Regions from separate parts of the Shewanella sp. SM68 genome, predicted to be linked through region 2. Evidence: predicted binding sites of a transcription regulator. Region 2 holds the regulator's gene; the other holds the start of a gene.
What was found. The regulator NrdR, encoded in region 2, represses ribonucleotide reductase genes. The targets are predictions, from matches to a motif close to AAACACNANATNTNGTGTTT.

Region 1: a site for NrdR is predicted at 2,348-2,367, ahead of nrdA (class 1a ribonucleoside-diphosphate reductase subunit alpha). Genes of this name have one in related genera too.

What each region holds. Positions count from the first base shown of each region.
Region 1 covers NZ_JAKKRU010000001.1:329,986-335,795, reverse strand. Annotated here, with positions in the region: gene nrdA (class 1a ribonucleoside-diphosphate reductase subunit alpha) at 1-2,193, opposite strand, end outside; gene L5M40_RS01465 (HAD family hydrolase) at 2,697-3,368, opposite strand; gene ubiG (bifunctional 2-polyprenyl-6-hydroxyphenol methylase/3-demethylubiquinol 3-O-methyltransferase UbiG) at 3,370-4,080, opposite strand; gene gyrA (DNA gyrase subunit A) at 4,466-5,810, shown strand, end outside.
Region 2 covers NZ_JAKKRU010000010.1:52,781-58,590, reverse strand. Annotated here, with positions in the region: gene ribE (6,7-dimethyl-8-ribityllumazine synthase) at 1-359, opposite strand, end outside; gene ribBA (bifunctional 3,4-dihydroxy-2-butanone-4-phosphate synthase/GTP cyclohydrolase II) at 490-1,593, opposite strand; gene L5M40_RS16080 (riboflavin synthase) at 1,689-2,345, opposite strand; gene ribD (bifunctional diaminohydroxyphosphoribosylaminopyrimidine deaminase/5-amino-6-(5-phosphoribosylamino)uracil reductase RibD) at 2,357-3,511, opposite strand; gene nrdR (transcriptional regulator NrdR) at 3,631-4,080, opposite strand; gene glyA (serine hydroxymethyltransferase) at 4,369-5,622, opposite strand.

The sequences.
Region 1 (5,810 bases), on a different contig from region 2:
GTAGTAAAGCGTTTTAACACCTAACTTGTAAGCATTGAGCAAATCTTTCAGCAGGGTTTGCATGGGGACTTTACGGCCTTCAAAACGTGAAGGATCGTAGTTAGTGTTAGCCGAAATCGCTTGGTCAACGAACTTCTGCATAATACCCACTAGCTGTAAGTAACCGTCGTTGCTTGGCATTTTCCACAGCAATTCATAGCTATCTTTCAGTGTATCGAAATCTGGTACCACTTGTTTTAGCTGACCATCTTTGCTCGATTTCACGCTGATAAGACCACGTGGTGGCTCGATACCATTGGTCGCATTGGAAATTTGCGACGAGGTTTCTGATGGCATTAATGCCGATAGCGTTGAGTTACGCAGGCCATATTGCTTGATATCGCTACGCAGTGATTCCCAGTCTAAGTGCAATGGTTCGGCACAAATTTTATCCAAATCACGTTTGTAGGTATCAATTGGCAAAATACCTTGAGAGTAAGTGGTCTCGTGGAATAACGGACACGCACCTTGCTCTTTGGCTAAGTTCATTGAGGCTTTCAGTAAATAGTACTGAATCGCTTCGAAGGTTCTGTGGGTTAAAGCGTTCGCGCTACCATCAGAATACTTCATGCCGTTTTTCGCTAAATAGTTAGCGAAGTTGATCACGCCTATGCCTAAGGTACGGCGATTCATCGAGGCGATTTGCGCGGCTTTGATAGGGTAATCTTGATAATCCAATAGATTATCCAGTGCGCGTACGGCGAGGTCGGCTAATGGCTCAATATCAGATAACTCTTTGATAGAACCTAAGTTAAGTGCTGACAGCGTACAAAGCGCGATTTCACCTTCTGGATCATCGATGTTGTTTAATGGTTTAGTCGGCAGGGCGATTTCAAGACACAGGTTAGACTGTCTGATCGGCGCGACTTTTGAATCAAACGGGCTGTGAGTGTTGCAGTGATCCACGTTCTGAATGTAGATACGGCCCGTTGAAGCGCGCTCTTGCATCATCAGTGAAAACAGCTCAACGGCTTTTATGGTTTTCTTACGAATGCTGCTGTCTTGCTCATATTGCACATATAAACGCTCAAACTCATTTTGATCTTCAAAGAAAGCATCGTACAAGCCAGGCACGTCAGATGGGCTAAATAAACTGATGTTTTCGCCTTTGATCAGACGTTGATACATCACTTTGTTCAACTGCACACCGTAGTCTAAATGACGGATACGGTTGTCTTCGACGCCGCGGTTATTTTTCAATACCAGCAGAGATTCGACTTCTAAGTGCCAAATAGGGTAGAACAGGGTCGCAGCACCGCCACGCACGCCGCCTTGAGAGCACGACTTCACTGCGGTTTGGAAATACTTATAGAAAGGTAAGCAACCTGTGTGGAAGGCTTCACCACCACGGATTGGGCTACCTAAGGCGCGAATACGACCGGCGTTAATACCGATACCCGCACGTTGACTGACGTATTTCACGATAGACGAAGCGGTCGCGTTGATGGAATCTAAGCTGTCACCACATTCGATCAGTACGCAAGAGCTAAACTGACGCGTTGGGGTGCGCACACCGGCCATAATTGGCGTTGGCAGCGACAGTTTAAAAGTTGATACCGCGTCATAGAAATCTTTAACGTATTTCAGGCGCGTCTCTTTTGGATAACGGGCAAACAAGCAAGCCGCAACCAAAATGTAAAGGAACTGCGCGCTCTCATAGATTTCGTGGGTAACACGGTTTTGAACTAAATACTTGCCTTCAAGCTGTTTTACTGCAGCGTAGGAAAAGTCCATATCGCGCCAATGGTCGATATAGGTATCCATCACATCCAGCTCTTCGCGGGTGTAATCTCTTAAAATGTGTTGATCGTATTTACCCAGCTCAACCAATTTAGTCACGTGAGCATACAATGCGGGCGGCTCAAACTGACCGAAGGCCTTCTTACGCAAATGAAACACCGCTAAACGGGCAGCGAGGAACTGATAGTCCGGTGATTCTGGAGAAATTAAATCTGCCGCAGCCTTGATAATGGTTTCATGGATAGCTTCGGTTGGGATGCCATCGAAAAACTGTAGGTGCGAGCGAAGTTCAACTTCCGAAACAGAAACGTTTTTTAATCCCTTGGCTGCCCAAGTAATTACGCGGTGTATTTTTTCGAGATCGATATTCTCACGATCGCCACAGCGTTTTGTGACTGTCATAGTGCTATTCATTTGGAGATAGGCCTTGGTTCTTATATGTATTTAGGTGAGCAAAATCACCGTACGTATCCTTGTAAAACAATCAATAATCGTCCCTTAAATACAGCTGACTGGTTAAAAACGAGTCAATTAAGCGGCGAGCTTCTAGTGTGTCTGATTGTTACCTATACACAAGATATGGTGTTTTAAATTATATGGGATACAAGATAGTGAGGTTTGCCCCTATTTGCAAGTCTGAATTCAGGGGACATCTTGTGGATAACGTGAGGATAAAATTTTGCGTTAGTAACGACTAACCTTGAAGCTCAATTTCAGGTTAGCGTGTCACACTCATGGGGGATTTTTAGGCGATCTTTTTCTTTAGATCGCGATCGCTCACGAGTGCCGATCTTTTATGCGCCTGACTTTTTCCGTGGGTCATAAATAGTATGCTGACACACTGATGTCCGTCAGTGAAGTTACGTATTGGATGCCTTATTCGTGAGCATTGTAGGCGCTGTTTTTGGTTGATGTTGTTAAGTCAATGCTTCGATTAGTGCTTGATGTAGCTCAGTTGGGCTCGCAAAATGCGCGTGCGCAGGCCATTGCAACGGCTTGTCGTTCACGCCCAGATAACCCCATAGGGCCACGCCGCCTAACATGCCAGCAGCCTTGGCCGCGAGCAAATCTCGCTCGGCATCCCCAAGATACAAAATGTGTTCTGGAGCACAGTTCAGCTGTTGTGCGCCTAACAGCATAGGTGCAGTGTGGGGTTTTGGGTGTTTTGTAGAATCGCCACTAATGATAACGGGCATACGCAAGTGTAAATTCAGTTTTCGCAATAAGGGACGGGTAAAGCGCGCAGGCTTGTTGGTGATCACCCCAAACGGCAGCTGAGTTAACTCGAGCCAGTCGAGTAATGCCGCTATGCCTGTGAATAGCGCACAGTGATCGCCATTTATACGCTGATAGTGGGCGAGTAGCCCTTGCTGAACTTGAGACCGAAGATCTTCTGCTGCATCAGGGATCGCGGCATCGACTAAGGCAAAACTGCCGTGGGATGCGGCGTAGCGCATGGCCGCTAACGGCTGCGCGGCGATGCCGACATCTTGAAGACTTAAATTGAGGGCTTGCACCAGATCCGGCGCGGTATCCGCTAAGGTGCCGTCGAGATCGAACAGTACGCCTTTGATCTGTGCCAGACTCATATTAATCAACCTTACGCGTCGCTATCATGTAATTCACATCAACCTTAGGCGTGTACTTAAAAATGCCCGTCAATGGGTTGTAGCTTACCCCTAAGGCATCGGTACAGATAAGATCGGTATTATCTACTAGCTCAATCAGCTCCGAAGGCTTAATGAATTTTTTATGCTCGTGGGTGCCAACTGGCAGCATTTTTAGCAAATATTCCGCACCTAAAATGGTGTGCACGTAGGATTTAATGTTGCGGTTGATGGTGGAGAAAAACACATGACCACCGGGTTTGACCATGTCACAGCATGCTTTAATCACAGATTGTGGATCGGGTACATGTTCGAGCATTTCCATGCAGGTCACCACATCGTAATAGGCTTGATGATCTTGGCTGTGGGCCTCGGCAGTATTTTTTACATAATTAATGCTCACGCCCGTTTCGAGGGCATGTAGGCGGGCGACTTCTAAGGGCTCATCACCCATATCTAAGCCATCAACCTCGGCGCCGATGCGGGCCATGCTTTCAGACAATATGCCGCCACCACAGCCGACATCGAGCACTTTCTTGCCGAAAATACCGCCAGCGGTTTGATCGATATAGTTTAAGCGCAGCGGGTTTAATAGATGCAGCGGCTTAAATTCGCCGTTGAGATCCCACCAAGTTTCGGCCATACGTTCAAACTTTGCGATTTCCTGTGGGTCTACATTGTTATTCTGATGCATGCTATTACCTGAAGAAGCTGTATTGTGCGGCTATTATAACGACTATGTTTGATAAACAAAGTGCTCGACTGAGCTAAGCCCTTGTGGTTGAGTGAATTTTCAGCAGTTATCTGCTTTTATGTTAATTGTTGTGCTCCGTATCGACCTTTTACTTCATCCCGTTGACGATTTTTCCTCATCGTAAGCCGTGTATTTCAACGCTTGTTTATAGCTCAAACGACCAAATTGACAGTGTTTTCATCTATTAAGCCACCAGACTCTCAATTCGATAATGATAGGTCTGGCGACATTAAATAACTGTGTTAGAATGCCAAATCACGTTTTTGGGCTAGGCAATGATACGGATTATACGTTGTCGGCTATTTTTCAGGGGAACGAGCAGTTTATGACTGATCTGGCATCATCTATTTCGCCAATTAATATCGAAGACGAACTAAAGAATTCGTACCTTGATTACGCCATGAGCGTTATCGTGGGACGTGCATTACCAGACGTGCGCGACGGCTTAAAGCCGGTTCATCGCCGCGTTCTGTTTGCCATGAGTGAATTGAAGAACGATTGGAACAAGCCTTACAAAAAATCTGCCCGTGTGGTTGGTGACGTCATCGGTAAATATCACCCCCATGGTGATTCTGCTGTTTATGACACTATCGTCCGTATGGCCCAGCCATTCTCACTGCGTTACACCTTAGTAGACGGCCAAGGTAACTTCGGTTCGGTCGACGGTGACTCAGCGGCGGCAATGCGTTATACCGAAATCCGTATGGATAAGTTAGCGCACCAATTACTGGCCGATCTTGAAAAAGAGACAGTGGATTTCGTCCCTAACTACGACGGCACAGAACAGATCCCAGCTGTATTACCTACACGCGTACCTAACCTGTTAATTAACGGTTCATCGGGTATTGCCGTGGGTATGGCAACCAACATCCCACCACACAACCTAACGGAAGTAGTGAAAGGCTGTTTGGCATTGATTGAAGAACCCTCACTGTCGATTGAACAGTTGATGGAATACATTCCTGGTCCGGATTTCCCCACTGCAGCGATTATCAATGGCCGTAAAGGCATTATTGATGCCTATAAAACTGGCCGTGGCCGCGCGATCATGCGTGCTCTGGCAGATGTGGAAACCGAAGATAATGGCCGTGAGCGCATTATCGTCACTGAAATCCCGTATCAAGTGAACAAAGCGCGGTTAATCGAGAAGATTGCCGAGCTGGTTAAAGATAAAAAGCTTGAAGGGATCAGTGGTCTACGCGACGAGTCTGATAAAGACGGTATGCGTATCGTTATCGAAATTAAGCGCGGTGAAGTGGGCGAGGTTGTACTAAATAACCTTTATGCTCAAACGCAAATGCAGTGTTCTTTCGGGATTAACATGGTGGCCCTGACCAATGGTCAGCCTAAACTGTTTAATCTTAAAGAAATGCTCGAATGCTTTATTCTGCATCGCCGTGAAGTGGTGACGCGTCGTACCGTATTTGAACTGCGTAAAGCCCGTGAGCGTGCCCATATTTTGGAAGCGCTGGCGGTTGCACTGGCTAACATTGACCCGATTATTGCACTGATCAAAGCCTCACCCACGCCTGCGGATGCCAAAGTGAAATTGGTTGAGCAAGGTTGGGAATTAGGCCACGTTCAAGGCATGCTGGAAAAAGCGGGCGATGACGCCGCGCGTCCAGAGTGGTTAGAGCCACAATACGGTATTCGTGACGGTCAATACTTCC
Region 2 (5,810 bases):
TCAGTGGTCAAAACACCGAAAGCAACAGGCAGATCAAATTCTAAAGCAACTTGAGCTAGACCTTTATTACATTCGCCTGCAACAAAATCAAAATGAGGAGTACCACCACGGATCACCGCACCTAATGCGATAATACCGTCGAATTTACCACTGGCAGCTACGCGACGCGCAGCTAGCGGCAACTCAACCGCACCTGGTACACGGACAACAGTGATATTGTCGTCGCTGACTTGGCCAAAACGTTTCAGCGTGTCAAGTGCACCTTCAAGCAAGCTCTCAACTAAAAAGCTGTTGAAACGCGAAATTACAATCGCAACTTTGGCATTTTTCGCTTCGATATTACCTTGAACTACGTTCATTATCTTACCTAATTTAGCTAAAGCACCCAGCTCGGGGCGAAAAGTGGCGACATGATATCACAGCCAATTGCCCAGAGCCCTATGCAAATTATCAGAAATTGTTAATTTTACTTCAGTGTAACTTTGGGTTTCAGTCCGCCACATACTCAGACACTTCAAGGCCAAAGCCTGAAAGTGAGTGGTAGCGTTTAGGCGAGCTGAGCAGGCGCATCTTAGTCACACCAAGGCTGGCGAGAATTTGCGAACCCACACCCACACGGCGCGACGTCCCCTGCCATTTTGCAGAAGCAGGCGCTTGGCCTTGATCTTCAGCTTCAAAGGCTTTCACCTTAGAGAGAATTTCACAGGGATGTTCTTGATTCCCGAGTAAAACCAATACACCACCTTCTGCAGAAATACGCTCCATCGCCTTTTCGAGTGGCCAGCTGCGTTGCTGATCGCGCTCTGAGTGGAGTAAATCGTTGAAGGTATTTTGCAAATGCACACGCACCAAACAATCTTCTTTCACCTCACCTTTGACTAAGGCAAAGTGCAGTTGATTGTCGATAGTGTCTCTGAAGGTCACCATGTCGAACTCACCGAAACGGGTCGGTAATTTGCATTTAGCTTCACGCACAACCGTGGTTTCTTTGGTGTTGCGATACTCGATTAAAGCCGCGATAGTGCCGATTTTGATGCCATGCAACTCGGAGAAAATCTCCAAATCTGGGCGACGTGCCATAGTGCCGTCTTCGTTCAAAATTTCAACGATAACGCCCGATGGCTCAAGTCCCGCAAGACGGGCTAAATCACAGCCAGCTTCAGTGTGGCCTGCGCGGGTTAATACGCCGCCGTCCTGTGCCATTAACGGGAAGATGTGCCCTGGTTGCACTAAATCAGACGCTTTAGCCTCTTTAGCCACAGCCGCTTTCACCGTTACAGCGCGATCGTGGGCCGATATACCGGTAGTCACACCCTCCGCCGCTTCAATAGAAACCGTAAAGTTAGTCGAGAACTGGGCGTTATTATTCGTCACCATTAAGGGGAGATTTAACTGCTGGCAACGGGCTTTAGTCATGGTCTGGCAAATGAGCCCACGGCCATATTTCGCCATAAAGTTAATCGCTTCTGGCGTGACCATTTCGGCCGCCATGATCAAATCACCTTCGTTTTCTCTGTCTTCGTCATCCATCAAAATAACCATTTTGCCTTGACGAATATCTTCGATGATCTCTTCTATACTGTGCAGCGCCATTGTAGGACCTTATGATTTTGCTGTTATTATGAAATTCTATACCTAAATAACCTAAGCTGCCGATAAGCTTAAGTTAAATAATCTGCTCCTGTGCACTAACGCACAAAGCCGGCACGGGCTAACATTTCCATGGTGACACCACCGCTCTTGCTGTCTTTGCCATCATAATTCATCAAGCGTTCAAGATAACGGGCGATTAAATCCACTTCGATATTCACCTTATCGCCCGCTTGCAGGTCGATTAACGTGGTTTCACCTGCGGTATGCGGCACTATGGTCAAGCGGAATCGACTGCCGTCCACTTCGTTAACCGTCAGACTCACGCCATCAATGGTGATGGAACCTTTATGGGCAATATAACGCCCAAGCTCTGCGGGGGCGGCTAACCAAAACTCGATAGCTTGACCACGCACTAGGCGTTGCTCAACCGTTGCAATACCGTCAACATGACCGCTGACCATATGGCCGCCTAAGCGTGTGGTTGGGGTAACGGCCTTTTCAAGATTCACCTTAGTGCCCACTTTATAATTAGCAAAGCCGGTTAGACTCACGGTTTCGGCAGAGACATCAGCCACATAACCGTCGGCTAATTGCTGCACAACCGTTAAGCACACACCGTTGGTAGCAATACTGTCGCCTAGACGTACATCGTTTAAATCCAGTTTGCCGCTCGCCACGGTAAGACGAATATCATCGCCTTTACGCTCCAGTTTGCGCAGGGTGCCAACGGCTTCAATAATCCCAGTAAACATGGTTAACTCACTTAATTAAATAAAGAAGTATCAAGCTTAACGCTCAAGATTAAACGGGTATCTGGCCCTATTTTGCGCTCATCGACCAACGTGAGTGCAGGAATGTGTGCCATGGTTTGATAATCGGGCAATTGCAGCAGATTACGCCCATGCCCACCGAGGATTTTCATCGCTTGATATAGCACTAACTCATCGGCCAGCCCCTCTGCTAAAAAAGCGCCTGCTAAGGTTGCACCCGCTTCCACCAACACGTGATTACAGCTTTGGCCTAAATAGCTTAATAGTTCAGGCAATGAGACGCGACCTGCAATTGCAGGTAACACGAGGCAACTCACATGGGAGGGCAAATGTGCTTGAAACTCTGCGGGATAAGCCACGGTAGAGACCAAGAGTATGGGCGATACGATAGCCAAGCAGGCGGCCGATAACGGCAAACGGGCGCGGCTGTCGAGTATCACTCTTAATGGCTGCAGTAATTGCGCTTCGGTTAGACGGTCTTTTAAGCTGCCAAGTTCCTGATAACGCACATTGAGTGAGGGATCGTCCGCCAGTATGGTTTCAATTCCCGTGACCAGTGCACAAGAACGTAAACGTAATCGCTGCACGTCGCGGCGAGATTCTGGACCAGTTATCCATTTAGACACACCGTTAGACAGCGCGGTTTTACCATCGAGACTCGCGGCTAATTTTACCGTAACTCTGGGTAAACCCGATTCCATGCGCTTCATAAAGCCTAAATTCAAGGCATAGGCTTCATCGCGGTGTAATCCCACATCCACTTCAATGCCGGCGTCACGCAACATTTGAATGCCACGACCACCCACTTGCGGATTAGGATCTTCCACCGCCACTACTACACGTTTAACGCCAATATTGATCAGTGCCAAGGCGCAGGGCGGCGTGCGCCCATAATGGCTGCAGGGCTCTAAAGTGACATAGGCCGTTGCGCCACGGGCGCGTTCGCCAGCCATACGTAGCGCATGCACTTCGGCGTGGGGTTCACCCGCTTTTTGATGATAACCTTCACCGATGATTTGATTATCTTTAACGATAACGCAGCCCACACTGGGATTGGGCCTCGTGGTGTAAAAGCCTTTGCGCGCCAATTGAATCGCGCGGCTCATCATTTGGGTATCGAGTACGGACCAACTTATGTTCAAGCTCATGTTCAACCCTGTTGTTAAAGGTTTCGGCTTTCACCAGTCTTACAAACCTGTCTTTTAAATTTGTGCTTTCACGCCAATCGCTCGTACACGTCTGCCTTGTCGGCGACAAAACTCAATGACTACTTTTGCAGCTTGGCGATGGCTTCGCCAAATTCAGACACGTCTTCAAAGGCGCGGTACACAGAAGCGAAACGAATGTAGGCGACTTTATCTAGGCTCATCAATTGCTCCATCATTAAGTTACCCACCATTTCTGACGGCACTTCCCGCTCGCCAGTGGCGCGCAGAGTAGACTTGATTTTGCTGAGTGCTTGCTCTATTTCATCCATAGATACGGGGCGTTTTTCAACGGCGCGCAACATGCCACCTTGGAGTTTTTCTTCATCAAAGGGTTGGCGTGAACCATCGCGCTTAATCACCCTAGGCATAACTAATTCGGCGCCTTCGAAGGTGGTAAATCTTTCATGACATTCGGTGCATTCTCGGCGACGGCGCACTTGGTGGCCTTCTGCCACTAATCGGGAATCGATGACTTTAGTATCTGTCGCGCTACAAAATGGACAATGCATTGAGCCTCCTGCCAGTGAATGGTGGTAAAGCGTTAATGGCTTTACCTGTTAAATCTCAGTCAAACGCAATGGATTTAAGCCTAAGATTTTACCAATAAAAATGGCCGCAAGATGCGGCCATGGGATTTTATCCTATTTATGGGCTGAGGTTAACTACCTGAGCTTAACAACCTAATGTTAACTACTTGATGTTAAGTGCCTGATGCTAAATACCTGATGTGATAAGTATCAAGTCAGTCGGCGGTCAATCTCGGCCCTTCATCTACTAAGCGTAGATGCATAGGCAAATTAGCCGTAAACAGGGAAACGTGCGCAAAGTGCCAATACTTGGCCCTTCACACGTTCAATCACAGCAGGATTGTTCGCATCATCAAGGATGTCACAAATCCAGCCAGTCAGCTCTTTCGATTCCGCTTCTTTAAAGCCGCGGCGCGTAATCGCTGGCGTACCGATACGCACACCTGAGGTCACAAAGGGTGAACGTGGATCATTTGGCACTGAGTTTTTGTTCACGGTAATGTTAGCGCTACCTAAGGCGGCATCGGCTTCTTTACCCGTTAAGTCACGACCAATCAGGTCAACTAGCATTAAGTGGTTGCTGGTTCCGCCAGAGACGATTTTGTAACCGCGCTCAAGGAACACTTCAACCATAGCTTTAGCGTTGTTAACCACTTGCTGTTGGTAAACTTTAAATTCTGGCTCTAGGGCTTCTTTGAACGCCACCGCTTTACCGGCGATAACGTGCATCAATGGGCCACCTTGACCGCCTGGGAATACCGCAGAGTTCAACTTTTTGTACAAGTCTTCATCGTCAGCAGCAGATAGGATCACGCCACCACGGGGACCCGCTAAGGTTTTGTGGGTCGTAGATGTCACAACATGCGCGTGTGGTACTGGGTTTGGATAAACGCCCGCAGCAATAAGACCGGCAACATGCGCCATGTCGACAAATAAATAAGCACCGATTTTGTCTGCGATTTCACGCATTTTTGCCCAATCAACGATACCTGAATAGGCGGAGAAACCACCGATCATCATCTTAGGCTTATGTTCTAAGGCAATACGTTCCATTTCGTCGTAGTCGATTTTGCCAGACTCGTCGATACCGTAAGGAATGATGTTGTACAGTTTGCCAGAGAAGTTAACGGGTGAACCGTGGGTCAAGTGACCACCGTGGGCTAAGTTCATGCCCAGTACGGTATCGCCAGGTTTTAACAATGCCATGTAAACCGCGCTGTTTGCCTGTGAACCTGAATGAGGTTGTACGTTAGCGTAAGTTGCGCCAAACAGTTGTTTAGCACGTTCAATCGCTAAGGTTTCAACTACGTCCACATACTCACAACCACCGTAGTAACGCTTGCCTGGATAGCCTTCAGCGTACTTATTGGTTAACTGTGAACCTTGCGCTTCCATCACGCGTGGACTGGTGTAGTTTTCAGAAGCAATCAGCTCAATATGCTCTTCTTGACGCAGAGTTTCATTCTGAATTGCGTTAAACAGTTCCGGATCATAATCTGCGATATTCATATCTTTTTTCAGCATTGCTTACTCCAGCTGCCAATTCTTATAGGTAGGGTTGCGCGGTATTCTACTCGGAACGCGGTCACAATCCCAGTATTTGAAACATGAAATTCCTGCAGAGAGTGCTTGAACTTGGCTCATTGTCGAGTTGAGTTCGGCGCGCAATCGAGTAGAATTAGCCGCATCATTAGTCACTTAAGATAGAGAAA